Linked DNA regions of Actinomadura rubteroloni. The protein of the gene in region 2 interacts with the protein of the main gene of each other region in a pairwise test. Links are inferred from orthologs where the notes say so. Each region holds a gene or a part of one and is shown on either strand. Other genes may lie near its edges.

Evidence for each region.
Region 1: the proteins of leuS (region 2) and ligA interact in binary tests that used the Escherichia coli proteins (3 or more experiments, as listed by UniProt). The link is inferred for Actinomadura rubteroloni from one-to-one orthologs.

The regions. Positions count from the first base shown.
Region 1 is NZ_MTBP01000002.1:1,042,399-1,057,031, forward strand. Bases 5,364-8,297 are described here. They hold ligA (NAD-dependent DNA ligase LigA), read right to left. Parts: upstream 7,948-8,297; coding sequence 5,779-7,947; downstream 5,364-5,778. Other genes in these bases: BTM25_RS16355 (putative bifunctional diguanylate cyclase/phosphodiesterase), read right to left, coding at 5,364-5,606; BTM25_RS16365 (methionine synthase), read right to left, coding at 8,000-8,297. Also shown: Asp-tRNA(Asn)/Glu-tRNA(Gln) amidotransferase subunit GatB, read right to left, coding at 1-1,229; Asp-tRNA(Asn)/Glu-tRNA(Gln) amidotransferase subunit GatA, read right to left, coding at 1,226-2,737; Asp-tRNA(Asn)/Glu-tRNA(Gln) amidotransferase subunit GatC, read right to left, coding at 2,734-3,033; BTM25_RS16350 (DUF6458 family protein), read left to right, coding at 3,238-3,489; more of BTM25_RS16355, read right to left, coding at 3,507-5,363; more of BTM25_RS16365, read right to left, coding at 8,298-9,004; tRNA 2-thiouridine(34) synthase MnmA, read right to left, coding at 9,001-10,071; BTM25_RS16375 (DUF695 domain-containing protein), read left to right, coding at 10,149-11,210; BTM25_RS16380 (DUF1206 domain-containing protein), read right to left, coding at 11,215-12,054; BTM25_RS16385 (cysteine desulfurase family protein), read right to left, coding at 12,116-13,291; BTM25_RS16390 (TetR/AcrR family transcriptional regulator), read left to right, coding at 13,400-13,921; BTM25_RS16395 (MFS transporter), read left to right, coding at 14,013-14,633. UniProt on the Escherichia coli protein: DNA ligase that catalyzes the formation of phosphodiester linkages between 5'-phosphoryl and 3'-hydroxyl groups in double-stranded DNA using NAD as a coenzyme and as the energy source for the reaction.
Region 2 is NZ_MTBP01000004.1:13,578-28,419, reverse strand. Bases 1,196-4,338 are described here. They hold leuS (leucine--tRNA ligase), read right to left. Parts: upstream 3,944-4,338; coding sequence 1,448-3,943; downstream 1,196-1,447. Other genes in these bases: BTM25_RS24370 (long-chain-fatty-acid--CoA ligase), read left to right, coding at 4,283-4,338; lexA (transcriptional repressor LexA), read left to right, coding at 1,196-1,280. Outside these bases: BTM25_RS24385 (LysM peptidoglycan-binding domain-containing protein), read right to left, coding at 1-395; more of lexA, read left to right, coding at 591-1,195; more of BTM25_RS24370, read left to right, coding at 4,339-5,827; BTM25_RS24365 (cytochrome P450), read right to left, coding at 5,869-7,122; BTM25_RS24360 (class I SAM-dependent methyltransferase), read right to left, coding at 7,205-8,470; BTM25_RS24355 (FAD-binding oxidoreductase), read right to left, coding at 8,559-9,926; BTM25_RS24350 (DUF4870 domain-containing protein), read right to left, coding at 10,025-10,402; BTM25_RS24345 (hemerythrin domain-containing protein), read right to left, coding at 10,995-11,510; BTM25_RS24340 (polysaccharide deacetylase family protein), read right to left, coding at 12,082-12,726; BTM25_RS24335 (hypothetical protein), read left to right, coding at 13,205-13,576; BTM25_RS24330 (DUF4192 domain-containing protein), read right to left, coding at 13,630-14,607; BTM25_RS24325 (phosphoribosyltransferase), read right to left, coding at 14,675-14,842.

The DNA.
Region 1 (14,633 bases), on a different replicon or contig from region 2:
AGCTTGTCGTTCAGCTCGCCCGCCGCGACCATCGCCTGGACGCGCGCGACCTGCACCGGCGTGATCGGCAGCTCGGCCAGCTCCACGCCGAGCGCGGTGGCGCGCCGCGACAGCTCGTTCATCCACCACTTGCGCGCCGCGCCCGCGTCCGCGCCCGCCGCGATCGTCTCCTCGATGAGGTCGAGGGCCCCGGCGTTGACGACGTCGCGCAACTCCAGGTCCGACAGGCCCCACTCGCCCTGCACCCGGCGGCGGCGCGCGGCGGGCAGCTCGGGCAGCGCCGCGCGCAGCTCGTCCACCCACTCCCGCGACGGCGCCATCGGGACGAGGTCGGGCTCGGGGAAGTACCGGTAGTCCTGCGCCTCTTCCTTGCTGCGCCCGGACGTGGTGGTGCCGGTGTCCTCGTGGAAGTGCCGGGTCTCCTGGACGATCTTCCCGCCCGCGTCCAGCACGCCCGCCTGCCGCTCGATCTCCGACCGGACGGCCCGCTCCACCGACCGCAGCGAGTTGACGTTCTTGGTCTCGGTGCGCGTCCCCCACTCGGCGGCGCCGCGCGGCATCAGCGACACGTTGACGTCGCAGCGCAGCGAGCCCTGCTCCATCCGGACGTCGGAGACGCCGAGCGCGCGGACCAGCTCGCGCAGCTCGGTCACGTAGGCGCGGGCGACGAGCGGGGCCTTGTCGCCGGTCGCGGGGATCGGCCGGGTGACGATCTCGACGAGCGGGATCCCGGCGCGGTTGTAGTCCACCAGCGAGTAGTCGGCGCCGTGGATGCGGCCGGTGGAGCCGCCGACGTGCAGCGACTTGCCGGTGTCCTCCTCCATGTGGACGCGCTCGATCTCGACGCGGTACGTGTCGCCCTCGACCTCGACCTCCAGGTACCCGTCGACGCACAGCGGCTCGTCGTACTGGGAGATCTGGTAGTCCTTCGGCATGTCCGGATAGAAGTAGTTCTTCCGGGCGAACCGGCACCACTCCACGATGTCGCAGTTCAGCGCCAGGCCGATCTTGATGATGCCCTCGATCGCCGCGCGGTTGGTGACCGGCAGCGACCCGGGCAGCCCGAGGCACACCGGGCAGACCTGGGTGTTCGGGTCGGCGCCGAACTCCGTCCGGCAGCCGCAGAACATCTTCGACGCCGTGCCCAGCTCGATGTGGGTCTCCAGGCCGAGCACCGGCTCGTACTTGGCCAGCGCCGCGTCGTACGTCGTCACCGTGGGCGCGCTCATCGGGCAGCCTCCGCGAGGTCGGGGGCCTTGGCCAGCAGGGGGCCGCCCCAGCGGTCTTCGAGGGCCCGCTCCACGGCGGCGCCGACGCGGTACGCGCGGTCGTCGCCGAGGACGGGCGCCATGATCTGCAGGCCGACGGGCAGGCCGTCGTCGGCGAGGCCGCACGGGACGGAGATCGCCGCGTTGCCCGCCAGGTCGGACGGGATCGTCCACAGGTCGGCCAGGTACATGGCCATCGGGTCGTCGGCGCGCTCGCCGATCGGGAAGGCGGTGGACGGCGTCGTCGGCGAGACCAGGACGTCCACGCGCTCGAACGCGGCGTCGAAGTCGCGGTTGACGAGCGTCCGGACCTGCTGCGCCTTGCCGTAGTAGGCGTCGTAGTAGCCCGACGACAGCGCGTAGGTGCCGAGCATGATCCGGCGCTTGACCTCGGGGCCGAAGCCCTCCGCGCGGGTCAGCGCCATGACCTCCTCGGCGCTGCGGGAGCCGTCGTCGCCGACGCGCAGGCCGTAGCGCATCGCGTCGAAGCGGGCGAGGTTGGACGACACCTCCGACGGCGCGATGATGTAGTAGGCGGGCAGCGCGTAGGTGAAGTGCGGGCACGACACCTCGACGACCTTCGCGCCGAGCGACTCCAGCAGCGCGACGGCCTCGGTGAACCGGGCCGTGACGCCGTCGTCGCCGCCGGACCCGGCGAACTCCTTGACGACGCCGACCGTGAGGCCCGCGACGTCCGCGCGCCGCGCCGCCTCGGCCACCGGCGGGACGGGCCGGTCGATCGACGTCGAGTCGCGCGGGTCGTGGCCGCTCATCGTCTCGTGCAGCAGCGCCGCGTCCAGGACGTTGCGGGCGAACGGGCCGGGGGTGTCCAGCGACGACGCGAACGCGATCACGCCGTAGCGGGACGACCCGCCGTAGGTCGGCTTCATGCCCACGATGCCGGTGACGGCGGCGGGCTGGCGGATCGAGCCGCCCGTGTCGGTGCCCGTCGCGAGCGGCGCCTCATAAGCCGCGACCGCCGCCGACGACCCGCCGGACGAGCCGCCCGGGATCCGCGACAGGTCCCACGGGTTGCGGGTCACCCGGTAGGCGCTGTTCTCGGTGGACGAGCCCATCGCGAACTCGTCCATGTTCGTCTTGCCGATGATCACCAGGCCCGCCGCGCGCAGCCGCTCGGTGATCGTCGCGTCGTAGGGCGGGCGCCACCCCTCCAGGATCTTCGACCCGGCGGTCGTGGGCATGTCCGTGGTGGTGAAGACGTCCTTGTGGGCGATCGGGACGCCCGCGAGCGGGCCCAGTTCCTCGCCCGCCGCGCGCCGCTCGTCCACCGCGCGGGCCTGCGCGCGGACGTTCTCCGGATCGACGTGCAGGAACGCGCCGACCGCGCCGTCCACGGCCGCGATGCGGTCCAGGTGGGCGTCGGCGACCTCGGCGGCCGAGGTCTCCCCCGCCGCGATCAGCGCGCCGAGTTCGGCGGCGGTCCTGCCGACCAGTTCGTTCACGCTCACGCCTCCTCGTCCAGGATCCGCGGGACCCGGAACCGCTGCTCCTCCACGGCGGGCGCGCCCGCGAGCGCCTGCTCCGGCGCCAGCGACGGGCGGACCTCGTCGGGCCGGTAGACGTTGGTCAGCGGCAGGGCGTGCGAGGTCGGCGGGATGTCCTCCGCGGCGACCTCCTGCACCCGCGCGACCGCGGAGATGATCTGGTCGAGCTGGGCGGCGAGACGATCGAGCTCGTCGTCGCCGAGCGCCAGCCGGGACAGCCGGGCGAGGTGCGCGACCTCGGCACGGGTGATCGCGGACATGTGCGAACCGTTTCCTGGATGGAGTTTCCCCGGGCCGGAGGCATCATGGCGCGCCTCATGGCCCGAATGTGAAGTGTGCTGTTCCGTCCATCCTAGGGCGCCGGACGGCGTCGGCGCCTTCCGGTAACGGCGCGGACGCCGTTTCGAAGCCGTGCTGAGGGAACGGGTCCCCCGTACGTCTGTGGACGACGGAGGGAGGTCGCCGTGACGATCGGCGGCAGCATCGCATTGATCATCATCGGGGCGATCCTGGCCTACGCGGTGAACTACGACATCAGCGGACTCGACATCAAGGTGGTCGGCTACATCCTGATCCTCGGCGGGCTGATCGGCCTGGTCTTCGGCGTGGTCCGGATGGCTAGCGCCCGGCGGCGGGTCGTGGAGCGGCCGGTGGACGTGCGCGAGCGCCGGTACTACCAGGAGTACGAGGACGCCCCGCCGGACCGCCGGTACTGAGCGGGCGGGGCGCCGGGTCAGGCGGCGGGCTCGGGGGCCCGCTCCATCCGGCGGCGGAGCCAGTCGGTGGCGGTCGCGGCGTCCATCGGGCGGCCGAAGTGGTAGCCCTGCGCGGCGTCGCAGCCGAGTTCGCGCAGCGCGCCGGCGGTGCCGGGGTCCTCGACGCCCTCGGCGACCGAGCGCAGCCCGAGGGTGCGGACGAGGTCGATGATCGACCGGACGATCACCGCGTCGTCGGGCGACCGGGTCAGCCGCCGCACGAACGACGCGTCGATCTTGATCTCCTCGACGGGCAGCCGCCGCAGCCGCACCAGCGAGGAGTAGCCGGTGCCGAAGTCGTCCAGGCTGAGCGGGATGCCGAGCCGGGCGAGCTTGCCGACCGTCTCGGACGCGTACGCCGACTCGTTCATGAGGATCCGCTCGGTGATCTCCAGTTGGAGCGCGGCGGCGGGCAGGCCGTGCCGGGCCAGGCCGTCCTCGACGACCTCGGTGAGGCCCGCGTCGAACAGGTCGCGGCCCGAGGCGTTCACCGCGACCTGGACGGTCAGGTTCTCGCGCCACCACGCGGCGGTCTGCGCCAGCGCGGCGTTCACGACGTAGCCGGTGATCGACCGCATCAGGTACGTCTGCTCGGCGACCGACAGGAACCGCTCCGGCCCGATCAGGCCCTCGTCGGGGTGGCGCCAGCGCAGCAGGGCCTCCATGCCGACGAGCTTGCCGTCCCGCAGCGCGACCTTCGGCTGGTAGAACAGCTCCAGTTCGCCACGGTCCACGGCGCGGCGCAGGTCGCCGAGCATCCGCAGCCGGGCCGGGGAGTTGCGGTCCTGCGCGGGCGCGTAGACCTCGACGCCGCTGCGCGTCTGCTTGGCGTGGTACATCGCGACGTCCGCGCGCTTCAGCAGGGTCTCGAAGTCCTGCGCGTGGTCGGGGCACAGCGCGATGCCGACGCTGCCGTCCAGGTCGAACGTCATGCCGTCCAGCCGGACGGGCTCGCTCAGCGCGGCGCGCAGCCGGGCGGCGACCTCGCGGGCGGCGGCCTCGTCGCGGACCGACGGCAGCAGCACCGCGAACTCGTCCCCGCCGAGCCGCGCGACCAGGTCGCCGGGCCGGACGGCGTGGGTGAGGCGGTGCGCGACGAGTTGGAGCAGCCGGTCCCCGGTGAGGTGCCCGAGCGTGTCGTTGACCTCCTTGAAACGGTCCAGGTCGAGCAGGAACAGCGCCGCGCGGGCGCGCTCGCCGTCGCGGCGGCGTCCCGCGACGGCCCGGACGGCGCGCCGGTCGGCGGTGCGGACGTGCGCCAGGGCCTCTTCGGTCCGCAGCGTGAGCAGCTTGCGGTTCGGCAGGCCGGTGAGGCCGTCGTGCAGCGCCTGGTGCTCGCGCCGCACCGACGCGGACGCGTTGAGGTAGACGGCGATGAACGGCAGGACGATCAGCGGCAGGAACGCGGCCGAACGGTCCATCGCGGTGACGACGAGCGGCGCCAGCCCGAGCAGCGCCAGATGCACGAGCACCTGGTAGGCCAGGTCGCCGCGCACCGCGCGCAGCAGGGAGATCCGCTCGTGCAGCGCGACGGCGCCCGCGACCAGCGCGTCGTTGCAGGCGAAGTAGGCGGCCCCGGCGAGCGCGATGGCGGCGAGGTCGTCGCCGTCGGGGACCCAGGGGTGGAGCGGGGTGCCGCCCGTCCCGAACGCCGTCAGGACGAGCTGCCCGGCGGCCAGGCTCAGCGCGTACTGGGCGACGTTGAAGCCGATGCGGTGCGGGGCGCGGCGCCAGAGCCCGCCGCACACGATCAGCGAGACCGCCCGCAGCGCGAGCGCGGCGGGCAGTCCCGCGTACAGCAGGGCGGCGAACGAGAAGGTGGTCGCGGTGCTGGCGCCGCTGTCCTCGGTCGAGCCCGGCGTGACGATCGGACGCAGTTCGCCGACCAGGACCAGGCAGGCGAGGATCCCGAACACGGGGCTCGTCGCGAGCGCGTCCCGCGCGCCGCCGCCGAGCCCGGCGAACGCCGCCGCGCACACGGCGAAGCCGAGCACGGTGACGGTCGTGAGGTAGATCCACAGCGGGGAGCCCCGGCGCGGCGGCGTGTTCCGCGTGTTGTTCGGGTCCTTCATCACCATCTCGGGGGGTTCGGGAACCTTGATGACAGGGAGGGTACGACCTGGAACCAACCTCGCGAAACCGATTGCGCACGTTCCGTTATGCCGTTTCCTGGTGATGCGCCCCGAAAAGCCCGGCCAGCGGTACGCTTGGGTAACTTTACGCTGGTAGGACCGGCCGGGGCGCGAGGCGTCATTCCTCCGGCGTGATCGCGGCGTTCGTGGCCGCTTCCGGCCCCTGGCCGAGAAGGATCCGGAACCCGGTTTCGTCCAGGACGGGCACTCCGAGCTTGACCGCCTTGTCATATTTCGACCCCGGACTGTCGCCGACGACGACGAATCCGGTCTTCTTCGAGACCGAGCCGGTGACCTTGCCGCCGCGGTCCTGGACGGCCTCGGTCGCCGAGTCGCGGCTGAACTCCTCCAGCGACCCGGTGATCACCACGCTGACGCCCTCCAGCGGGCGCGGCCCGGCCGAGCCCTCGTCGGCCATCCGCACGCCCGCCTCGGCCCACTTGCGGACGATCTCCTGGTGCCAGTCCACCTCGAACCACCGCTTGATGGACGCCGCGATCGTCGGGCCGACGCCCTCGACCGTCGCCAGTTCCTCCTCGGTGGCGGCGCGGATCGCGTCCATCGACCGCAGCGAACGGGCCAGGTCCTGCGCGGCGCGCGGCCCGACGTGCCGGATCGACAGCGCGACGAGCACCCGCCACAGCGGCTGCTGCTTGGCCTTCTCCAACTCCTCGAAGAGCTTCTCGACCGTCTTCTTCGGCTCGCCCTCCTTGGTGGCGAAGAACGTGACGATCTTCTGGTCGCCGGTCTTGTCGTCGATGCGGGGCAGGCCCGTCCGCTGCTCCCGGACGACGGACCGGATCGGGAGCAGGTCGTCGACCGTCAGATGGAACAGGTCGCCCTCGTTGCGGACCGGCGGCTCGGCCGGCTCCAGCGGCTGCGTCAGCGCGGTCGCCGCGACGTACCCGAGCGCCTCGATGTCCAGGGCGTTGCGGCTGGCGACGAAGAACAGCCGCTCGCGGAGCTGCGCCGGGCAGTACTGCGCGTTCGGGCAGCGGATGTCGACGTCGCCCTCTTTCTGGTAGGCGAGCGTCGTGTCGCACTCGGGGCACGTCTCGGGCATGGCGAACTCGCGTTCGGAGCCGTCCCGCAGGTCCGCGACGGGCGCGACGATCTCGGGGATCACGTCGCCCGCCTTGCGCAGCACGACGGTGTCGCCGATGCGGACGCCCTTGCGCTTCACCTCGCTGCCGTTGTGCAGCGTCGCGTACGCGACCACCGACCCGGCGACCTTGATCGGCTCCATCACGCCGTAGGGGGTGACCCGCCCGGTGCGGCCGACCCCGACCTTGATGTCGAGCAGCCTGGTGTTGACCTCGTCCGGCGGGAACTTCCACGCGATCGCCCAGCGCGGGGCGCGCGAGGTGGACCCGAGGCGCCGCTGGAGCGGGAACTGGTCCACCTTCACGACGACGCCGTCGATCTCGTAGGACGGTTCGTGCCGGTTCTCGCCGTAATGGGCGATGTACTCGCGGACGGCGTCCAGATCCGGCAGCACCTTGTACCGGTCGCTGACCGGCAGGCCCCAGCCGCGCATCATCTCGTACGCCTCGGCCTGGCTGTCGGGGTGGTCGCCGCCCTCCCACCGGCCGAACCCGTGGACCAGCATCTCCAGCGGGCGCTGCGCCGTGACGCGCGGGTCCTTCTGCCGCAGCGACCCCGCCGCCGCGTTGCGCGGGTTGGCGAACGGCGGCTGGCCCGCCTCGACCTGCAACTCGTTGACCTGCTGGAACCCCTCGACGGGCAGGAAGACCTCGCCGCGCACCTCCAGCAGCTCCGGCCAGCCCTCCCCGGTCAGCCGGTCGGGGATCGCGTCGATCGTGCGGACGTTGTTCGTGACGTCCTCGCCGGTGCGCCCGTCGCCGCGCGTCACGCCGCGCACGAGCCGTCCGTTCTCGTAGACCAGGGCGATGGCCAGCCCGTCGATCTTCAGCTCGCACAGGTACGCCGCGACCTCGCCGACCTCCTTCAGGACGCGCTCGTCCCAGGAGAGCAGTTCGTCGGCGTTGCGCGCGTTGGCCAGGCTCTGCATCCGCTCCAGGTGCTCGACCGCCGCGAACTCGGTGACGAACGGCGCGCCCACCCGCTGCGTCGGCGAGTCCGGCGTGACGAGTTCGGGATGCGCGGCCTCCAGCGCCTGGATCTCCCGCATCAGGTCGTCGTACTCGGCGTCGCTCAGCGTCGGCCGGTCGAGGACGTAGTAGCGGTAGTTGGCCTCGTCGATCCGCTCGGTCAGCTCGGCGTGCCGCGCCGCAGCGCCGTCGGGATGTCCATCGCTCAAGGTCATGGCCCTATTCTCCCCGGACCCACTGACAATTCTCGACTGCGCCGGGCCGGGCTCAGTCGGCCGCCTCGTGCAGCATCCGGGCGGTGTCGCGGCAGCGTTTCAGGGCCGTCCGGACGTACCGGGGCGACGCGCCCGCCATCCCGCACGCCGGAGTGATCACGACCTGCTCGGCCAGCCGGGCGGGCGCGAAGCCGAGCCGCCGCCACAGTTCGCGGACGGGCCGCGCGGTCGCCGCGAGCGGCGGCAGCGCCGTGTCCGTCGCGGGGACGGCGCCGAGGAACAGCCCGACGCCCGCGTCGATCGCCTCGCCGACCGGGTCGTCGTCGCGCTCGGGGATCAGCGCGAGGTCGATCGAGAGCGCGTCGAACCCGGCCCCGCGCAGCAGCCCGTACGGGACGCGCCGGGCGCAGCAGTGCGCGATCGTGAACACGTCGCCCGCCTGCTCGCGCACCGCGCGCAACGCCTCCTGCGCGACGGGCGCCTCCACCGGCCGCAGCCGGGACAGGCCGCTCGCGGTCGGGACCGTCCCGGCGAGGACGGCCGGCAGCGACGGCTCGTCGATCTGGAGCAGCACGGTCGCGCCGGGCAGGCGGCGCCGCACGTCGGCGACGTGCCGGGCGACGCCCTCGGCCAGCGACGCGGTGAGGTCCCGGACGGCGCCGGGGTCCTTCAGCGCGCGGTCGCCGGTGCGCAGCTCGATCGCGGCGGCCAGCGTCCACGGCCCGCACACCTGGATCTTGAACGGGCCGTCGTGCGCGCCCGCGGTCTCCTCCAGGACGTCGAGGTCGCGGTGCAGGTGGTCGAGGGAGCGGCGCGTGTCGCGTCCCGGCCGGTCCCCGAACCGCCAGCCGGACGGCTCGACCCGCACCGCGAGGTCCACCAGCAGCCCGGCCGTGCGGCCGATCAGGTCCGCGCCGACCCCGCGTCCCGGCAGTTCCGGCAGATGCGGCAGTTCGGGCAGCTCGCCGAGGACGACGCGCAGCGCCTCGGCGCCGTCCTCGCCCGGATACGAACCGACGCCGGTGGCCGTCCCGGGCCCCCACGGAAAAGTCGTCACGGGCGCAGAGTAGTGGTGATCGTCGCCGAGCCGAGGACGCGGTCGCCGTCGTAGAGCGCGGCCGTCTGGCCGGGGGCGACGCCGCGCGCGGGGGCGGCGAGCAGCAGCCGCAGGCCGTCGGCGGCGGGCTCGACCGTGCACGGGTGGACCTCGCCGTGCGCGCGGAGCTGGACGGCGCACCCGAACGGCCCGGCGGGCGCGGGCGCGAGCCACACCGGCGGGCCGGTCGTGATCTCGGTGACGTCCAGGGCCTCGCGCGGGCCGACCGTGACCGTGTTCGTCGCCGGGGAGATGTCCAGGACGTAGCGCGGCCTGCCGTCGGGCGCGGGCGTCCCGATGCGCAGGCCGCGCCGCTGCCCGATCGTGTAGGCGTAGGCGCCGTCGTGGTCGCCGACGCGGGTGCCGCCGGCGTCCACGATCGGGCCGGGCGCGGTCCCGAGCCGCTCGGCGAGGAAGCCGCGCGTGTCGCCGTCGGCGATGAAGCAGACGTCGTGGCTGTCGGGCTTGGCCGCGACCTGGATGCCGCGCCGGTCGGCCTCGCGCCGGATCTCGGCCTTGGTCGTGTCGCCGAGCGGGAACAGCGCGTGCCTGAGCTGCTCGGGCGTGCAGACGGCGAGGACGTAGGACTGGTCCTTGCCGGGATCGACGCCGCGGCGCAGGACCGTCCCGTCCGAGCGGGCGTAGTGCCCGGTGCAGACGGCGTCGAACCCGAGCGCGAGCGCCCGGTCCAGCAGCGCCGCGAACTTGATCTTCTCGTTGCAGCGCAGGCACGGGTTGGGGGTGCGGCCCGCCGCGTACTCGCTGACGAAGTCCTCGACGACGTCGCGGTGGAAGCGCTCGGCGAGGTCCCAGACGTAGAACGGGATGCCGATGGCGTCGGCGGCGCGGCGCGCGTCCCTGGCGTCCTCCAGGGTGCAGCACCCGCGCGCTCCGGAGCGGTAGGACTGGGGATTGCTGGACAGGGCCATGTGGACGCCGGTGACGTCGTGCCCCGCCTCGGCGGCGCGGGCGGCCGCCACCGCGGAGTCGACGCCGCCGGACATGGCGGCCAGTACGCGCAGAGTCATAGCCCCTCCAGGGTAGGCGGTGACCTTGGTGACGCGGCCACGGAATAACGCGCGGCCCGCGTACGATGTGACGCGCCATGGGAATCTTTCGCCGCCCCCGCGACATGTCCGCCGCCGCCCCCGCGGCCATCAGCGAGTTCTGGGAGTGGTGGGCGCAGGCCCGCCCGTCCATCGAGTCCGCGCTGGAGCGGCAGCAGGACGACGACGACGTCGACGGCCTCCCGACCGAGCTGGTCGAGGAACTGTCGCACCGCGTCGGGCGGATCCACCCCGACCTGGAGTGGGAGATCGGCGGGTCGGACGGGCGCGGCCCCGCGCTGACCGTCACCGGCGGCGGCGACCCGGCGCTGCGCGGGCTGGCCGAGCGCTGGCACCGGGCCGTTCCCCGGTCGGCGGGCGCGCACTGGCGGTACTACCCCGCGCGCCAGCCCGACCCGGAGATGCTGGCGCAGCGGCTCGTCCTCGGCGACCACGAGTTCGACCTGGAGTACGCGCGGTTCGGGATGCGCGCCGACCAGGCCCGCGCCCGCGTGGACATCACCGCCTACCACCCCGACTTCCTCTTCGTGTCGGAGGAGCAGCGGCTCCAGGTGGCGCGGCACCTGCTGGACTGGGCGCTCGGCGAGGACGACGCGGCCCGCTGGATCGGCCGCGTCACCACCGCCGAGGAGGCGCCGATCGACGCGCTGCCGCCCGCGCTGCTCGCGGCGGTCGTGGAGCAGGTCGCCGAGCCGTTCGCCGACCAGGCGTGGCTGACCGGCGAGGGCCGGACGCCGCGCGGGCACCCGTCCCGGGTCATGGTCCGGTTCCCGCTGCACCGGCAGGACCATCCGCTGTGCGACCTGCACGTGACGGTGACCGTCCCCTACCGGCACGCCAACCCCGACCGGCTGCCGGTGGAGCCGTCGTCGGGCGCGCTGCGCAAGTTCGAGAAGCGGTTCGGGTCGCTCGGCGACCAGGCGGTGCTCGCGGCGATCGAGACGGGCGACGGCCTGCGCGTCTTCCACCTGTACGCCGATCCGGGGTCGTCGGCGCTGGCCGAGCTGGACCAGGTCGCGGCGGGCTGGGACGAGGGCAAGGCCAAGGTCGCGTCCGCGCCGGACCCGGCGTGGAGCGCCCTGGCCCCCTACCGTCCCTGACCGCTCAGCGCGCGGCCTCGACCTTGCGCCAGCGCGCCTCGCACAGCGAGTAGGCGCCGAACACGACGAGGCCGAGCGCGACGGCGACGAGCAGCCACGGCCCGGCGGGCGTGCCGGCGAACTCGCGGAGGGTGCCGTCCAGGCCGCGCGCCTGGTTCGGGTCGAAGGCGATCGCCGCGCGGGCCAGGAAGACGCCGACGCCGCCGAAGACCAGGCCGCGCGCGCTGCGTCCGACGATCCCGAGCGTCTTGACGACCGGCGCGGCGGTGGGGCCCATCGGGCGGAGCTTCTTCAGGAACGTCCGCCGGACGGCCCCGACGATGTTCCCGATGCCCCAGGCCACGAAGCCGAGCCCGACGGCGAGGACGAGCCACCGTCCGCCCGGGTGCTCCATCGCCCGCGCCGTGTAGGAGTGGGACTGCTGGTCGCTGGACTGCCCGCCCTGCCCGAGGACGAACCCGAGCATCCCGGCGAACGCGGCGGTGTAGAAGACGCCCCGGCCGAAGGACGCGAGCCGTTTCACGGGCTTGCGGCCGTCGGCCTGCGGCTGCCCGTAGGCGGCCTCGGAGAACCGCCACAGGGCGAGACCGAGGAAGCCGAGCGTCAGCGCCCACAGCACGACCGTCCCGCCCGGCTTCTCGCCGACGAGTTGGAGCGCGCCCTTCTTGTCCGCCTGCTCGCCGCCGTCGCCGAGGCCGATCTGCACGGCCAGCCAGCCGATGAGCAGGTAGATGGCGCCGCGCGCCGCCAGCCCTGCGCGCGACAGCCGGTGGAACCAGGGATGCCCGGCGGCCCGGCGGAACCCGTCCCCGGCCGCCGTCGTGACCTGCTGCGTCGACGTCATCAGTCGTTCTCCTCCCACGTCGGCGGCAGGGTGCCCGCCTGGCGGGGCGGCAAACGCCCGGTCAGGTGAGGCCGGCGCGGCGGGCCCGCTCCACGACGGGCGCGATGGCGGCGGCGAGCGCGGCGACGTCGGCCTCGGTGGAGGTGTGCCCGAGCGTGAACCGCAGCGAGCCGCGCGCCCGCGCCGGGTCGGCGCCCATCGCCAGCAGGACGTGGCTCGGCTGCGCGACGCCCGCCGAGCACGCCGAGCCGGTGGAGCAGGCGATGCCGCGCGCGTCCAGGAGCATGAGCAGCGCGTCGCCCTCGCAGCCGGGGAAGGAGAAGTGGGCGTTGCCGGGCAGCCGGTCGGCGGGGTGGCCGTTGAGGACGGCGTCGGGCACGGCCGCGCGGACGGCGCCGATCAGCGCGTCCCGCAGCACCGCCAGGCGCGCGGCCTCGGCGTCCCGGCGGGCGACGGACTCCTGGACGGCGGCGGCGAACCCGGCGATGGCGGGCGTGTTGAGCGTCCCGGACCGGACGTCGCGCTCCTGCCCGCCGCCGTGCAGGACGGGCACCGGATCGGCGTCCAGGCGGGGGCCGGGCTTGGCGAGCAGCAGCGCGCCGACGCCGAGCGGGCCGCCGAGCTTGTGGCCGCTCAGCGTGAGCGCGGCGGCGCCGGACGCCCCGAACGCGACGGGCAGGTGCGGCGCGGCCTGGACGGCGTCGGTGTGGAACGGCACCCCGTGCTCGGCGGCGACGGCGGCCAGTTCGGCGACGGGCTGGACGGTCCCGACCTCGCTGTTGGCCCACATGACGGTGGCGAGGGCGACGTCGGTCCCGTCGCCGAGCGCGTCCCGCAGGGTCTCGGGGGCGATCCGGCCGTGCTCGTCGCAGGGCAGCCACTCCACGACGGCCCCCTCGTGCTCGGCGAGCCACTGGACGGCGTCCAGCACCGCGTGGTGCTCGACGGCGCCCGCGAGGATCCGGCGGCGGCGCGGGTCGGCGGCCCGCCGCGACCAGTAGATCCCCTTGACGGCCAGGTTGTCGGCCTCGGTGCCACCGGAGGTGAACACGACCTCGCTCGGCCGGGCGTCGAACGCCTCGGCGACGATCTCGCGGGCCTCCTCGACGGCGCGCCGGGCACGGCGGCCCGCCGCGTGCAGCGACGACGCGTTGCCGAGGCCGCTCAGCTCGGCGGTCATCGCGGCGACGGCCGCCGGGAGCATCGGGGTCGTCGCGGCATGGTCGAGGTAGGTCACCACAGCACCAACAGTAGCCGCGCGGCGGCGGTTCCCTTCCGCCGGGAATGACCGTGGGGCCGGGCGTGTTGGCGACTGTACCGTCCGGTCGGTACAGTGGAGTCCGCCATGAGGAAGAACGCCCTGCTCGATGCCGCCGAGTCCCTGCTGTCCGAGCAGGGGACCCAGGCGCTCACGCTCGCCGCCGTCGCCGACCGCGCGGGCGTCAGCAAGGGCGGGCTCCTCTACCACTTCCCCACCAAGGAAGCGCTGGTCCAGGCACTGGTCGGCCGCGTCATCGAGGATTTCGACGACCTCATCGGGTCGTACATCGACGACACTCCGGGGGCGTACACGCGCGCCTACGTCCGGGCGACGTTCGAGATCCTCACCGGCGAGGCCCGCGCGTACCGGCGCTGGTCGGCGATCATGGCGGCGGCGACGGACCCCGAGCTGGCCGCGCCGCTGAACGCCGCGATGCGCCGCTGGCACGGGCATCCCGACCCGTCCGATCCGGATCCGGCGGCGTCGGCGATCGTGCGGCTGGCGGCCGAGGGGCTGTGGGAAGTGGTCAGCCACGCCCCGGGCCTCTACGACGACGAGCAGCTCGCCGCGCTGGAGCGCCGGATGCTCGCGCTGCTGGACCGCTGACCTTCCGTCCTTGAACTCGCCCGGCCTCGGGTAGGCCGGGCGTCCGCACGTCTCCGGGCGAGTCCCGGCCGATCAGAGAAAGAGGTGAGCCATGCTGCGCCGTGCCCGCGCTGGAACGTTCCTGACCTTCCTGCTGGCCGGGCTGCTCTGCGGGGTCTGGACGGCCCGGATGCCCGCGCTGGCGGCGAAGTTCCACGCGGACGAGGGCGCCGTCGGCGTCGTCGTCCTCGTCTGGGGGCTCGGGGCGCTGGCCGCCATGCAGGGCTTGCGCGCGGTCCTCGCGCGCTTCGGCAGCCGCGCCGTCCTGCGGGTGTCGCTGCCGCTGACCGCGCTGTCCTACCTCGGCGTCGCGTTCGCGCCGGACTACGCGGCGCTGCTCGTCGCCGTCGGCGTGTTCGGGATGGCGTTCGGGGTCACCGACGTCTCGATGAACGCGCAGGGCAGCGTCGTGGAGCAGGCCTACGGCCGGTCGGTGATGAGCGGCATGCACGCCGGCTGGTGCGTCGGCGCGATGAGCGGCGGCCTGCTCGGCGTCGCGACCGCCGCCGCCGGGCTCGGGTTCACCCCGACCGTGCTCATGGCCGCGCTGGCCGCGCTGCCCGCCGGGATCGCGCTCGGCCCGACCTACCTGCCCGACCGCGCCCGGTCCCGCGCGGCGGCCGGACGCCGGACGCGGATGCCGCTCGCCGTCTACATCATCGGCGGCCTCGCG
Region 2 (14,842 bases):
GTCGCGGTGCGGGCGGCGTCCCGGACGGGCCGGGGCCGCGGGCTCGGCGGCGTCCCGGCGTGCAGCGCGCCGGCGACGGGCCACAGCACGGCCAGCGCGACCCCCGCCGCGAGGACGCCGACGACGATCCGTCCGCGCCGCGTCAGCCGCAGCCCCGGCCGCCCCTCCGGCCGGCTCACGGCCCGCGCCTCGGCCCGGCGCACGACGCGGGGCGCCACGAACGCCGGGACGTCCGCCAGCGGTTCGCCGCGCCCGCCGATGATCAGTCGCAGATGCCCCCGGCGGCGCGGGAACCCCCGCCGCGCGCCGTCCTCGGGAGCACCGCGCTCCTCGTGCCCGGCGACGAGGCCGCCGCCGCACACCGCCACCTGTCCCCGCTGGAGCGAATCACCCATCTCTGCCCCTCCGCGACCGGTCCGCACCCGACGTTTCGAATGCATTTTCGATCGAACGTGTGTACGATGTTCTATCGCACGGCAGTGGGGGAAGGCGAGCATCTTCTTCGAACAATTGTTTGATCATCGGTCGTGGAGGCGGTAGCGTTCCCTGGACGAGGAGTGACGGATCCGACCGCCTGGAGGCGACGAGCGATGAGCAAGGCCCGGGAGCTGCCCGACGGTTCCGGCGAGGGAAGCGGGCTGACCCAGCGGCAGCGCATGGTCCTCGAGGTCATCCGCGACTCGGTCCAGCGGCGCGGCTACCCGCCGTCGATGCGCGAGATCGGGGAGGCCGTCGGCCTGACGAGCACCTCCAGCGTGTCCCACCAGCTCCGCACCCTCCAGCGCAAGGGCTACCTGCGGCGCGACCCGAACCGTCCGCGCGCGGTCGAGGTGCGGGTGCCGGGCGCGACGCCGGTGCGCACCGCCGAGGACGTCGACGGCGCCGAGCCGGCCGGGACGCGGCCCGCGCCCGCGTACGTGCCGCTCGTCGGCCGGATCGCGGCGGGCGGCCCGATCCTCGCCGAGGAGGCCGTCGAGGACGTCTTCACGCTGCCCAAGCAGCTCGTCGGCGAGGGCACGCACTTCCTGCTCAAGGTCACCGGCGACTCGATGATCGACGCGGCCATCGCCGACGGCGACTGGGTGGTCGTCCGGCAGCAGCCGGTCGCGGAGCAGGGCGACATCGTCGCCGCGATGATCGACGGCGAGGCCACCGTGAAGACGCTGAAGCACAGGGACGGCCATATCTGGTTGATGCCGCAGAACCCGGCGTATGACCCGATTCCGGGTGACGAAGCGTCGGTTCTGGGACGTGTGGTCGCGGTTCTCCGCAAGATGTGACGGGAGAATCCTGACATACCACGGCGTTCCCGTCCGGCGGACCGAAATCTTTCCCGCATTGACAAACCGTCCAGTGCGACGGCCCCGAACGGCCCCGTGATTCCGTCCCCGAGCACGGACACGCGAAAGCCCCGCCCGGACGTCCCGGACGGGGCTTTCGCGCGTGCTCAGCGGCGCGGCACGATGTTCACGATCTTGGGCGCGCGGACGATCACCTTGGCGATCTCCGCTCCGGCCAGGGCCTCCACGACCCGCTCGGACGCCAGCGCGAGCGCCTCCAGCTCGCCCGCGTCGATGCCGGGCGCCACGTCCAGCCGGTCCCGGACCTTGCCCGCGACCTGCACGACGCACGTCACCGACTCCTGGACGAGCAGCGCCGGGTCCACCGCGGGCCAGCCGGCCGTCACGACGGGCGCGGTGCGGCCCAGCCGCTCCCACGCCTCCTCGGCCGTGTAGGGCGCGAACAGCGACAGCAGGACGGCGACGGTCTCGGCGGCCTCGCGGACGGCCGGGTCGGCGGCGCCGGGCCCGGAGTCGATCGCGCGCCGGGCGGCCGAGACCAGCTCCATCAGCCGGGCGATCGCGACGTTGAACCGGGTGGCCTCGACCAGCCCGGTGACCTCCTCGATCGTCCGGTGCGTGACGCGGCGCAGCTCGCGGTCCCCGGCGGCGGGGTCGGCGCCGGGCGCGGACGCGACCTCGGACGCGACGCGGTGCACGCGCGACAGGAACTTCGCCATGCCCTGCGGGGACACGTCGGCCCAGTCGATGTCGTCCTCGGGCGGGCCGGCGAACAGCATCGCCAGCCGGACGACGTCCACGCCGTACTCGCCGATCTGCTCGCCCAGGTCGACGCCGTTGCCCAGCGACTTGGACATCGCCTTGCCGCCGTTGACGACCTGCCCCTGGTTGAGCAACTGCTTGAACGGCTCGGTGAAGTCCACCAGGCCCATGTCGTACAGGACCTTGGTGAAGAACCGGCTGTACAGCAGGTGCAGGATCGCGTGCTCGACGCCGCCGGTGTAGCGGTCGACGGGCATCCAGCGGCGGACGGCCTCGACGTCGAACGGCCCGTCGGTGTAGTCCGGCGAGCAGTACCGGAAGTAGTACCAGGACGAGTCCACGAAGGTGTCCATCGTGTCGGAGTCGCGCTTGGCGGCGCCCCCGCACTTCGGGCAGTCGACGTTGACCCACTGCTCGGCGGCGGCCAGCGGGGACGTCCCCTTGGGCGCCAGGTCCGAGCCGCGCAGGTCGTCGGGCAGCCGCACGGGCAGCTCGTCCTCGGGGACGGGCACCTCGCCGCACGCCGGGCAGTGCACGATCGGGATCGGGCAGCCCCAGAACCGCTGCCGCGAGACCAGCCAGTCGCGCAGCCGGAAGTTGACGGCGGCGCGTCCGGTGCCGCGCTCGGCCAGCAGCTCGACCGTCCGGGCGATGGCGTCGGCCTTGCCCAGGCCGTCCACCGGCCCGGAGTTGACCAGCGTGCCCTCGCCGGGCGTGGCGACGCCGGTCGCCGCGGGGTCGGGCGCGCCGGTGTCCACGACGACGCGGACCGGCAGCCCGAACTTCAGCGCGAAGTCCAGGTCGCGCTGGTCGTGCGCGGGCACCGCCATGATCGCGCCGTGCCCGTACTCGGCCAGGACGTAGTCCGACGCCCACACCGGGATCCGCTCGCCGTTCACCGGGTTCACCGCGTACCGGCCGAGGAACACGCCGGTCTTCTCGCGCTCGGTGGACAGCCGCTCGATCTCGCTCTCGCGCGACACCTCCTCGCGGTAGGCCTCGAACGCGGCGCGCTGCTCGGGCGCGACGACCTGCTCGGCCAGCGGCGCGTCGGCCGCGACGACCATGAACGTCGCGCCGTGCAGCGTGTCCGGACGCGTCGTGTAGACGGTGACGGGCTCGGCGCGGCCCTCGATGACGAAGTCCACGTCCGCGCCGGTGGAGCGGCCGATCCAGTTGCGCTGCATCAGCAGGACGCGCTCGGGCCAGCCGCCTTCGAGCTGGTCCATGTCGTCCAGCAGCCGGTCGGCGTAGTCGGTGATCTTGAAGTACCACTGGGTCAGGACGCGCCGCTCCACCAGCGCGCCGCAGCGCTCGCAGTGGCCGCCGACGACCTGCTCGTTGGCCAGGACGGTCTGGTCGTTGGGGCACCAGTTGACCTGCCCGCCCTTGCGGTAGGCCAGCCCGCGCTCGTAGAAGCGCAGGAACAGCCACTGCGTCCAACGGTAGTACTCGGGGTCGGAGGTGTGCAGGCGCCGCGTCCAGTCGAAGGACGGGGCGTAGCGCCGGAACGACTCGGCCTGGGTCTCGATGTTGGCGTACGTCCACTCGGCGGGGTGGGAGTCGCGCTTGATCGCGGCGTTCTCGGCGGGCAGGCCGAAGGAGTCCCAGCCGATGGGGTGCAGGACGTTGTACCCGCGCTGCGTCCAGTAGCGGGCGGACACGTCCCCGATCGCGAACGCCTCGGCATGGCCCATGTGCAGGTCACCGGACGGGTAGGGGAACATGTCCAGGGCATAGCGGCGCTCGCGCGGGTCGTCCGGGCCGCCCGCCCGGTGGGGCGCGAGCCGCGCCCAGCGGTCCCGCCACTTGTCCTGGACGGCCCGCGGGTCGTACCCGTCGGCCGCCTGGTCGTTGCGCGAGGTCTCGTCGCTGCTCACGTCGCTGCTCCACTGGTTCCGGTCGTTGAGGGGCCTGCACGGACATGCCCTGACATGAAAGAACCCCTCGCACAGGAGGGGTCGCCGCGCTCGCCGGGTAGGGCTCAGCGCGGCGGTCGAAGAAGGAGGGCCGTGGTCCGCATACAACAAGACTAGCGCAGGGGCAAGGCCGTCGCGCGGTCGATAACGGCCACCGAACCGACCGGATGGTCACAACCTTGATGTCAAGCAAGCACCACATATGGCGTCGGCCGCAACTTATGTATCAGGATGAGCACTACGGTTCGTACACTCGCCAGTAGTAACCGCCTGGTGACACCACCCGGTACGAGGAGTGCCATGCTCAATCTCTCCGTCCTTCTCGAAGACGCGGCCCGCGAGACGCCCGACCGGGACGCGGTCGTCCTCGGCGACACACGGCTTTCGTACGCGCTGCTGGACACGGTCGCGAACCAGGTGGCGAACCTGCTGGCGGCGCGCGGCCTGCGGCCCGGCGACAAGATCGCCCTGGCGTCGCCCAACGTGCCGTACTTCCCGATGGTGTACTTCGGGGCGCTCAAGGCCGGGGTGGTGGTCGTGCCGCTGAACGTCCTGCTGAAGCCGCGCGAGATCGCCTACCACCTCGCCGACTCCGAGGCGAAGGCGTTCTTCTGCTTCGAGGGGACGCCGCAGCTCCCGCTCGGCGAGGCCGGGTTCGCCGGCTTCCAGGAGACCGACGCCTGCGAGCACTTCTTCCTGATGCCCGCCGACCCGACCGCGACCGCGTCCCCGATCGAGGGCGCCGAGCCGTTCCTCGCCGCGATCGGCGGGCAGCCCGGGACGTTCGAGGCCGTCCAGACCGACGCCAACGACACCGCCGTCGTCCTCTACACGAGCGGCACCACCGGGCAGCCCAAGGGCGCCGAGCTGACGCACGGCAACCTGCTGATGAACGCGATCGTCTCCGACAGCCTGTTCGAGAAGACGCTGCACGACACGCTGCTCGTCGCGCTGCCGCTTTTCCACATCTTCGGGCAGACCTGCATGATGAACGTCGGCCTGTTCCGGCGCGGGACGCTCGTCCTGCTGCCCCGGTTCGACGCCAAGCAGGCCGTCGCGCTGATGGTGAAGGAGAAGGTGAACGTCTTCGCGGGCGTCCCGACGATGTACTGGGCGCTGCTGACCGACGACACCTCCCCCGAGGACGTGGCGACGATCCGCGACAACCTGCGCGTCGCGTCGTCGGGCGGGTCGGCGCTGCCGATGGAGGTCCTCAAGGGGATCAAGGCCAAGTTCGACGTGAGCATCCTGGAGGGCTACGGGCTGTCGGAGACGTCCCCGGTCGCGTCCTTCAACCGGCCCGACCGCGAGCAGCGGCCCGGCTCGATCGGCCTGCCGATCTGGGGCGTGGAGATGAAGCTCATCGACGACGAGTGGAAGACGATCGAGGGCGAGGGCCCCGGCGAGATCGCCATCCGCGGCCACAACATCATGAAGGGCTACTACAACCGTCCCGAGGCCACCGCGGGCGCGATCCGCGACGGCTGGTTCCGCACCGGCGACGTCGCCCGCCGCGACGAGGACGGCTACTACTACATCATCGACCGCTCGAAGGACATGATCATCCGGGGCGGCTTCAACGTGTACCCGCGCGAGCTGGAGGAGGTCCTGATGACGCATCCGGACGTCTCCCTCGCCGCGGTCGTCGGCGTCCCGCACGAGTCGCACGGCGAGGAGATCAAGGCGTACGTGATCCGCACGCCCGGCGCGACCGTCACCGAGGACGAGCTGATCGCCTGGGGCAAGGAGCAGTTCGCCAACTACAAGTACCCGCGCATCGTGGAGTTCCGCGACGAGCTGCCGATGACCGCCACCGGCAAGATCCTCAAGCGCGCGCTGCGCTGATCCGCCGCGGTCCGGGGACGACGGCGCGGTCCCCGGGCCGCTCAGCCGGTGTACGGCAGCCGCTTGATGCCGTTGACGAAGGCCGACTCCAGCCGGTCCGGCGCGCCCGTGGCGCGGACGTCCGGCAGGCGCCCGAACAGCTCGCGGAACAGCACGGAGACCTCGCGGCGGGCCAGGTGCGCGCCGAGGCAGAAGTGTGGGCCGGGACCGCCGAAGCCGACATGCCCGGACGTGTCGCGCAGGATGTCGAACCGCTCGGGCTCGGGGAAGACCGACTCGTCCCGGTTCGCCGACCAGTAGTAGAGCACCAGCTTGTCGCCCGCGGCGACGTCGTGGCCGTTCAGCGTCGTGTCGCGGGTCGCGGTGCGGCGCATCCAGATCACCGGCGAGACGTACCGGACGATCTCCTCCACGGCCCCGCCGATCCGTCCCTCGAAGTCCGCCAGCAGCAGTTCCCGCTGCTCGGGATGTTGGGTGAACAGGTCCAGGCCGTGCGCGATGGCGTTGCGCGTCGTCTCGTTGCCCGCCACGACGAGCAGGATGAAGAACGAGCCCAGCTCCTGGTCGGTCAGCGACTCGCCGTCGATGTTGGCGTTGACCAGCGCGGACGTCAGGTCGTCGGCGGGCTCGGCGCGGCGGCGCGCCGCCAGGTCCTCCACGATGGCCTTGAGCGTCTGCGCCGCGTCCAGCAGCGCCACCACGATCCGGTCGGGCTCGCCGAGCGGGATGAACTCCGCGTCGTTGCCCGCCAGGATCGTGTTGGACGCCGCCAGCACCGCCGCGTGGTGCTCGGCGCCGATGCCCATGAGGTCGCAGACGATCGTCAGCGGGAGGCGGGCCGCGACGTCCGCCACGAAGTCGCCGGTGCCCTCGCCCGCCGCGACGCCGGCCACGAGCCGTGCGGCGACCTCGCGGACCTGCTCGTCGAAGCGCCGCACCATGCGCGGCGAGAACGCGCGCGACACGATCCGGCGGATCTTGGCGTGCCGGGGGTCGTCCATGCTGATCATCGAGCCGAAGTACTCGTGCATGTCGCCCGGCATGTCCGGAATGCTGATCGCGCCCCGGCCCGAGCAGAAGTCCTGCGGCCGGCGCGACGCCTCGACCACGTCCGCGTGCCGCGTCACCGCGTAATAACCCGGGCCGCGCGGGACGACGAAGACCTCGGGCTCCTCGAACCGGGGCAGCCGGGGCTCGCCGCGCAGCGCCGCGAACGCCGCGTGCCGGTGCTCGTGCGGCGCCCGCCAGAACGCCCAGTCGGTCAGGTTCACGTCCGCGGCCCGCAGCTCGTCCATGATCGTGAACGTACCCCGGGACGCGGCGGCCGTCAGCCCCCACAGCGGGCGCGGGGGGCGTGCCCCCGCGCCCGCCGCCGCGTCAGACCCCCCAGTCGGGACGCAGCGGCATCCGCGCCCCGCCCTCGTCGTCCACCTTCACGCCGAGCGTCTGGTGCAACTGGATCCAGTTCTGCTCGAACCCGAGGACGCACCCGGCCATGTAGACCCGCCACACCCGCGCGGTGCCCTCGCCCACCTCGGCGACGGCCTCGTCCCAGTGGTCGTCCAGGTTCCGGCACCAGCCGAGGAGCGTCCGCGCGTAGTGCTCGCGCAGGTTCTCCTGGTGCCGGATCTCGAAGCCCGCGTCGTTCATCTGCTGCTGGATGAACCCCGGGCCCTCCAGCTCGCCGTCGGGGAACACGTACCGGTTGATGAAACCGCTCTGCTTCATCGACGGCGCGAGGTTGTCCGGACGGGTGATGGTGTGGTTCAGCATCCGGCCGTACGGCTTCAGCTTCCCGTACAGGAACGAGAAGTACGACGGCAGATTCGCCTTGCCGATGTGCTCGGTCAGGCCGATCGAGCTGACGGCGTCGAACCCGGACTCGGCAACGTCCCGGTAGTCCATGTGCCGCACTTCGGCCAGCTCCGACAGGCCCCGGTCGGCGATGGCCTTCTGCGCCCACTCCGCCTGCTGCTTGGACAGCGTCACGCCGAGTGCCTTGACGCCGTACTCCTTGGCGGCGTGCATCACCATGCCGCCCCAGCCGCAGCCCACGTCCAGCAGCCTCATCCCCGGCTTCAGGCCGAGCTTCTTGGCCACCAGGTCGTGCTTGTGGAACTGCGCCTCCTCCAGCGTGGAGTTCTCCTCCGGGAAACAGGCGCACGTGTACGCCATCGAAGGACCGAGAACCCACTCATAGAAAGTGTTGGAAACGTCGTAGTGGTGGGAGATCGCCTGCGCGTCCCGCCGCTTGGAATGCCGCAACCACGCCGGGACCCGGCTGAACGGCGCCTCCTGCGGCGGTGGCGGGAGCCGGCGCGACACCGCGCCGCGCAGCAACGGGTCCCCGAGGACGCCCCCGACGATCCGCAGCTTCTCGCGCGGCGTCACGTCGCCGAGCACCTTCTGCATCGTCGACAGGGCCGTGTACATGTCGCCGCTCACGTCGACCATGCCGCTCACGTACGCGCGGGCGAGCCCGAGCGCGCCCGGCGAGTGCACGAGATACGACACCGCGTACGGGGAGCGCACGTCGAACCGGATGTCCGCGCCCGGATGCCCCGAGCGCGACCCGTCGTAGGCCGCGAACTCCACTGGCGCCGCAGGCCCGGCCAGGCGCTCGAAGACCTTGGCCAGCGTCATCTTTCTTCCTCCTGTCTCCACGCCCCGCCGAGGCGACGGGATCGCGCCGGCCCGCGCGGGACCGGCCCCTCCCCAGGCGCGGAACGCCTCAGCGCCCGCGCACGCACTTGTCGTAGAGGTCCAGCAGCCGCTTCCCGGGGTCGTAACCCGCTTTCAGCCGCTGGTAGGTCTCCCCGTCGTAGTGCCGCCAGAACTCGTCCCGGCTGTAAAAAGCGGTCGAGTAGAGCGATTTGTGCCCGTCGAGGGCCGCTACCTCACGCTCGATGAGCCGGTTGTGGTATTCGGGGATCTGGCCGGGGGGCAGCCGCACCGTCCCCCAGAAACCGGCGTTGACGTACGTCCGGCCCGGCTCCAGCGGGTACAGCGGCCAATTCTCGCGGGCGCGCAGCGGGCACAGCCAGATCGGCGCCATCCCGACCTTGGCGTGGAAGAAGTCCAGGAACTCCGGCAGCCGTCCGACCGGCACCTCGATGTCCTGGATGACGTCCTCGCGGGGACGCAGCCCGCGCCACCGCTCGATCCGCGCGATGACCTGGTAGCGGCGGTCGTAGGCGACGAGCTTGCGGTAGACGTCCGAGCGCTTGGCCCGGTCCGGCCAGACGCGGCGGACGAGCGGGTTCTGCACCCCGAACGCGCCCGAGCACCAGAACCAGTCGGTGTCCCAGCGCCAGATGTAGTCGCGGACGGTCAGGAAGTCCACCGAGCGCTGCTGGATCGAGCGGTAGTAGATGTTCTGGCCGGTGTAGTCGGACGTGTAGGGCGCTTCGTCGGTGAAGAAACCGAGGGTGAGGTACTGCTCGTCGGCGCTGAAGACCGTGCCGTCCAAAAAGTCGACGGTCTCGCCCTCGTGGACGCCGCTCGCGACGAGTTCGTCCATCGCGCGGCTCAGCGCGTCGGCGTCGGCGAACCGCAGGTGCCGCAGCTTGACGTACGGCTTCACCGGCACCAGGTCGATCTTCAGGCGGAGGCTGTAGCCGAGCGTGCCGTAGGAGTTCGGGAAACCGTAGAAGAGGTCGCTGTGCTCGTTGTCGCGCGTGGCGACGACGACCTGCCCGTCGCCGGTGAGGATCTCCAGCTCCCGGACGCCCTCGTGCGGCAGGCCCAACCGGAACGACGTCGACTCGATGCCGAGGCCGGTGACCGCGCCGCCGAGCGTGATCGTCTTGAGCTGCGGGACGACGGTCGGCATGAGGCCGTGCGGCAGCGTCGCGTCGACCAGGTCCTCATAGGTCGTCATGCCCTGCACCTGCGCGGTGCGCGTGTCGGGGTCGACGCTCAGCACGCGGTCGAAACCGGAGACGTCCAGGCCCGGGGCGTCGGACGGGTCGCGCCACCGGAACAGGTTCGAGGTCCGCTTCGCCAGCCGGATCGGCTGCCCCTCCGGGATCGCCGCGTACGAGCGGCGCAACGCCTCGACCGCCTGTTCGTGATCACCGTTGACCAGCAGGTCCGTCATCTCACCCTCCCCGTGACAGTAAACCGGTCATCCCATGTATCGTCCACATAATTGGGCGAGAGGGTGCTCACACACCCCAGGGAGTACCGGCCGTCCGACTATCTCACGAGGCGCAGGATCCAGGGCGTCCGGAAACCCTTCCCGGTGAGCGCGACGACGGCCGCGACCGCCGCGACGGCCCAGGTCAGAGCGTAGAGCACGCCCCCGATCCCGAACGTCACCACCGTGACCAACAGCAGAGTCAACTGGAAGTTGACGGCCTCGACGGCGTGCCGCCGCACATACGCGGAGCGCTTGCCGCTCGTCAGCATCAGCACGAGCGGACCGACGAAGAGCGTCGGAACACCGAGCGCGTGCGACAACGCGGCGAGCACCCGGTCCTCCCCGCTCAGCTCACCCGTCCGCGTCCCGTCCTCCCGGCCCGACGCGAGGTCGACGAGCACGGTGTCGAGTTCGCCGCGCGTCTTGGCCGTCATCGCCAGGTGAGTACGGAGATCGAACTCGTCGTGATCGAGACGCCCCTCGGCATAGGCGTCCTGAAGACGCCCGACGACAGCGTCCCGCTCGGCATCGGACACACGAAGCCGGCCGACGTCCTCGACGCCGCCGAACTGATTCCCGTCCATGCCCTCATGGTGCGCTCCCCGCACGCCCACCACCATCGGGGACGTCCCTGACCCAACCCTGACCCGCCCTCCCCCCAAGGTCCCGCCCCACACCCACCCACGCCACCACACGCACGCCACAACACGCACACCGTCACACACGGCCGCAGTTCTCCCCGAACACGCACGGCATCGCGCGGCAACGCACGCGGCGGACGGCAACGGACGCGGCGGACGCGGCGGACGCGGCGGACGCGGCGGACGCGGCGGACGCGGCGGACGCACGCATTATGGACGTCCACGCACGCGGCGGACGCACGCGTTATGGACGCGCACGCCTGCGGTAGCAGACCATCCCAAGCCGACGCAGGCGATTGTCGACGCGCGGTCGCACGCGAGGCGAGCGACATCGTCGCCGACCAGGGAGCGCTCTAAGCGGCCGTCGCGCTCGTGCCCGCTGGAGTCATGTGGCTGGATCGGTGCGCAGGAACTCGGGCGGCCGTTCCTCCCACTCCGGGACGTCCAGCGCGTTGAGCGCCGTGACGATGCTGCGCTCCTCGTAAGCGAAGTGCGATTCCATAATCGCCATGAGGCCGTCGAGTTCGCCGCGCACGCGCTGCGCCTGCCGGGGGTCAGCGGCGCGGGGATCTATGCCGGCGACGAGCTCTCGAAGACGGCGCAGGATGTCGGAGACCAGCCGATGGTCCTCGCGCAGCTTGTCCAGTACGGGCGCCAGGTCGGGATGCCGCTCGGCAAGTGCGACGAAAGCCCCGCCGTCCTCCCCGGTGTGATGGCGTTCCAGCGCGGTGCAGAAGGTCAGGCAGTGCGCCCGCAGTTCTTCCGGCGCCGGGCCGCCATCAAGCCGGGCGTCAACGCCCTCGCTCAGACGGGCGAGTTCCGCGCGGAGCCAGTCGTGAACCTCGATCAGTTGGTCGCCGAACGCCGCCAAGCGCGCGGACTGGGTGTCGGGAGTCTCCATTGACGACCCATCGTGGATCCGAGCGCCTCCACGGTCAAGACGCATGCGCCCGGCCCGCCACCCGGCACCTTCACGCCTCCAGAAGAAGATCGCCGATCCCCGCGCGGCGGGCTGCCACGCGCGGCGGGGTGTCCCGTGCGGCGGGGTGTCCCGTGCGGCGAAGTGCCGCGCACAGTGGGGTGCCGCCTGCGGCGGGGTGCCGCCTGCCGTGAGGCGCCGCGTGCCGTCAGGCGCCGCGTGCCGTCAGGCGCCGCGTGCCGTCAGGCGCCCCCGCGCGGCGGGGTGTCGCGTGTGGCGGGGTGTCGCGTGTGGCGGGGTGTCGCGTGTGGCGGCGTGCCCCGTGCGGCGGGCTGCCCCGTGCGGCGGGGTGTCCCGTGCGGCGGCGTGCCCCGTGCGGTGAGGTGCCCCGCGCGGCGGCGTGCCACGCACAGTGGGGTGCCACGCACCGTGGGGTGCCGCGTGCGGTCGGGTGCTCCGTTGGGTGAGGCGCTCCGTGCGGCGGCGTGGCCCGCGCGGTGGGACGTCGTTACCCGCGCCGGGTGCCGCGTGCGGCGGGGTTGGGCGGGGTGGGTCAGTGTTTGCGCATGGTGTAGCGGTGGCCGGGCTTGAGGTGCGTGCCGAGTAGTTCGGGGACGGTCGCGAAGACGTACCCCTTGGCCTTCAGCGCGCGGATGATCGCCGGGACGGCCGCGACCGTCGTCGGGTGGATGTCGTGCATGAGGACGATGTAGCCGGGCTTCGTGCCGCGCACGACGCGCCGCGTCACGATGCCGCTGTTGCGGTCCTTCCAGTCGAGCGGGTCGACCGCCCAGAGGATCTGCGCGAGGCCCAGCTCGCGGGTGACGGCGGCGACCGTCCGGTCGGTCGAACCGTAGGGCGGACGCATCAGCACCGGCGTGACACCGGCGGCGCGGCGGACGGCGCGCTGGGTGCGCAGCAGTTCGGAGCGGACGGTGGCCGCCGAGGCCCGGCCGAGGTCGGCATGGCTCCAACTGTGGTTGCCGACGACGTGGCCGTCCGCGATCTCGCGGCGGATCACGGCCGGTTGGGCGGCGGCGTTGCGTCCGACGACGAAGAACGTCGCGCGGACGCCGCGCTCGGCGAGCATGCGCAGCAGCGTGCCCGTCTTCGGGCCCGGTCCGTCGTCGAACGTGAGCGCGACGCATTTCTGTTTCGCGCAGTCGATGTGCCGGGGCGCGCCCGTCCCGGCCGTCACCGGGTCCTCCGTCGGCGGCTCCTCGGTCGGCGGCAGGGTGCCCGCCGGTGCGGGCGTTCCAGGACCGCCCGCCGTACCCGGCCGGACGGGTGCGCTGCCGAGTCCCGGTCGTCCGGGATTCGCCCCGCGCCGTCCGGGAGCGACGGCCGGACGTTCGACCGACTTCCCCGATCCCCGCACATTCCCGGGACCGGCCTGCGGTGCGGGCACCGCGGAAAAGGAACGGTCCGCCGCGGCCGGAACACTCCCGAAACTGCTCGACCACCCGCAGAGGACCGCCGCCGCGGTGACCACCGCGGCGAAGCGCACGCGACTCGCCATCTGTCCCCCTTCTACCGGCCCCGATGCCGGTCATCCTAGAACCGCGCGCCCCGAAAAGGCGGCCGGTGGGAACCCGCGCGTCCCCAAGACCGTTTATGGTCATAGTCCGCTCATCGACCCGGAAAAGGATTCCGGGCACCGCGAACGGGGGACGCCGATGAGGATCCGCGACCGTTTCGGGCTCCGCAAGAACCGGGGGCCGCGACAGAACACACTCGACCGCGAGGCGACCGACGCCGACGTCGAGGCCCTGATCGCCTTCGCCCGCTCCCGCCGGGGCGTGGAGTTCTTCGTGGAGCCGGAGACCTTCGCCACCGACACGACGGCGGTCGCCGTGGCCCACGACGGCGAATGGACCCGCCGCCGCGTCGGCTCACCCCGCGTGATCGCCAAGGTGGCCCGCAACCTGAGCCTCCCCATCTACGACGTCCAGATCGTCGGCTACCCGCCCCGGATGCGCGCCTACAACGAACGCAACTGCGACCGCCGCCTGGACCCCGGCACCCCCGGCGAAGCCGTCGCCTCCTAACTCTTCTCTTCGCCCACAGGACAGTCTGGGCGTGGTCGGCGCAGGTCGGGCTGTCAGAAGTGGCGGGCCAGGCGGGCCTGGGTGTCGGACGGCGGGACGCCCAGGGCGATGATCTCGCGCAGGAGCGCGGCCATCGAGTAGGACGGGGCGGCGGTCAATGCCCTGTCGAGAGCCAGGTTCGCCAGGGCTCCATTCCCTACAAGGTAGGCCGTGTAGGCGAGGAGTGACGCGGGAGCGGCCGTGTAGTGCGGCGCAATGCGGCGGGTCGTGTCGCACCAGAGGTGAAGGTGGTCGGCGGGGGCGTCGTTGGCGTGCTTCCACGCTTCGTCCCGGACGGGCAGGGACGTCAGCAGAAGGCCAAGCCAGGCTGTGTCGTCGTCGGTCGGCGGGGTTCGGTCCGTGCGGAAGCGTTCGAGCAGGCAGGTGACGAAGGGGATCCCTTCGGCCGTCAGCAGGGTCGGGGTCGATGGCGGGCCGGTGGCGGACGGACCCCTTGCCAAGGCGGCCAGGCGGTCTTCGGCGCGACGGGTGGCGGCGCGCATCGCGGCGGCGGCCTGGCCGGTCACGGGAGCGATCGTCCGGGCCAGGTCGGCGCGGTCGGCCAGGGCGACGTGGCCCGCGTAGACCGCCTCGGCCGTGACGCGGGCGGCGCGGGTGTCGATCGGACGGCCCGACGGCGGGCAGCACGTCTCGTCGGGGCAGCCGAGGCGCCACCAGCGGTCGCCCAGGACGCGCAGGATGTCGATCACCTTGACGCCGTGGCGGTCGAGGGCGGCGGCGAGCGCGTGCGCCGCGTCGTCCGTCCGGTCCGGGGGACCGTAGCCGAGGACGATCGCCTGCTCGAAGCCGTTGCGGGCCAGGACGGGCGCGGTCTGCTCGTCCACGTCGGGCAGGTCCTGCCGGACGGCGCACGCGGTGCGCGGGCCGCCGAACGCCAGACAGACGAGGCTGTCGGCGGGGTGGAAGCCCAGCAGATAGGGCACGGCGGCGATGGCGTCCCGAGGGTCGCCGATCTTCAGAGGCTCGTTCATGCGTCGAGCCTCGCCGCCGGGAGAGGCGAAGCGAAAGCCCCGTCGCAACTTGTGGAAAACCCAGGAGTCAGGACGAGTCGCGAGAAAGGACGGGAGGGTCCGCTGACCAGGGAAAATCAATCCACCGATCCGTGCGCCGCCACACGTACTCGCACTTCACTGCGGAGCGGGGCTTCTCGTATACGACCGCGCACCGTACGTCCGCCACATGGTCGGCGCAGAAGTCCCGGACGAG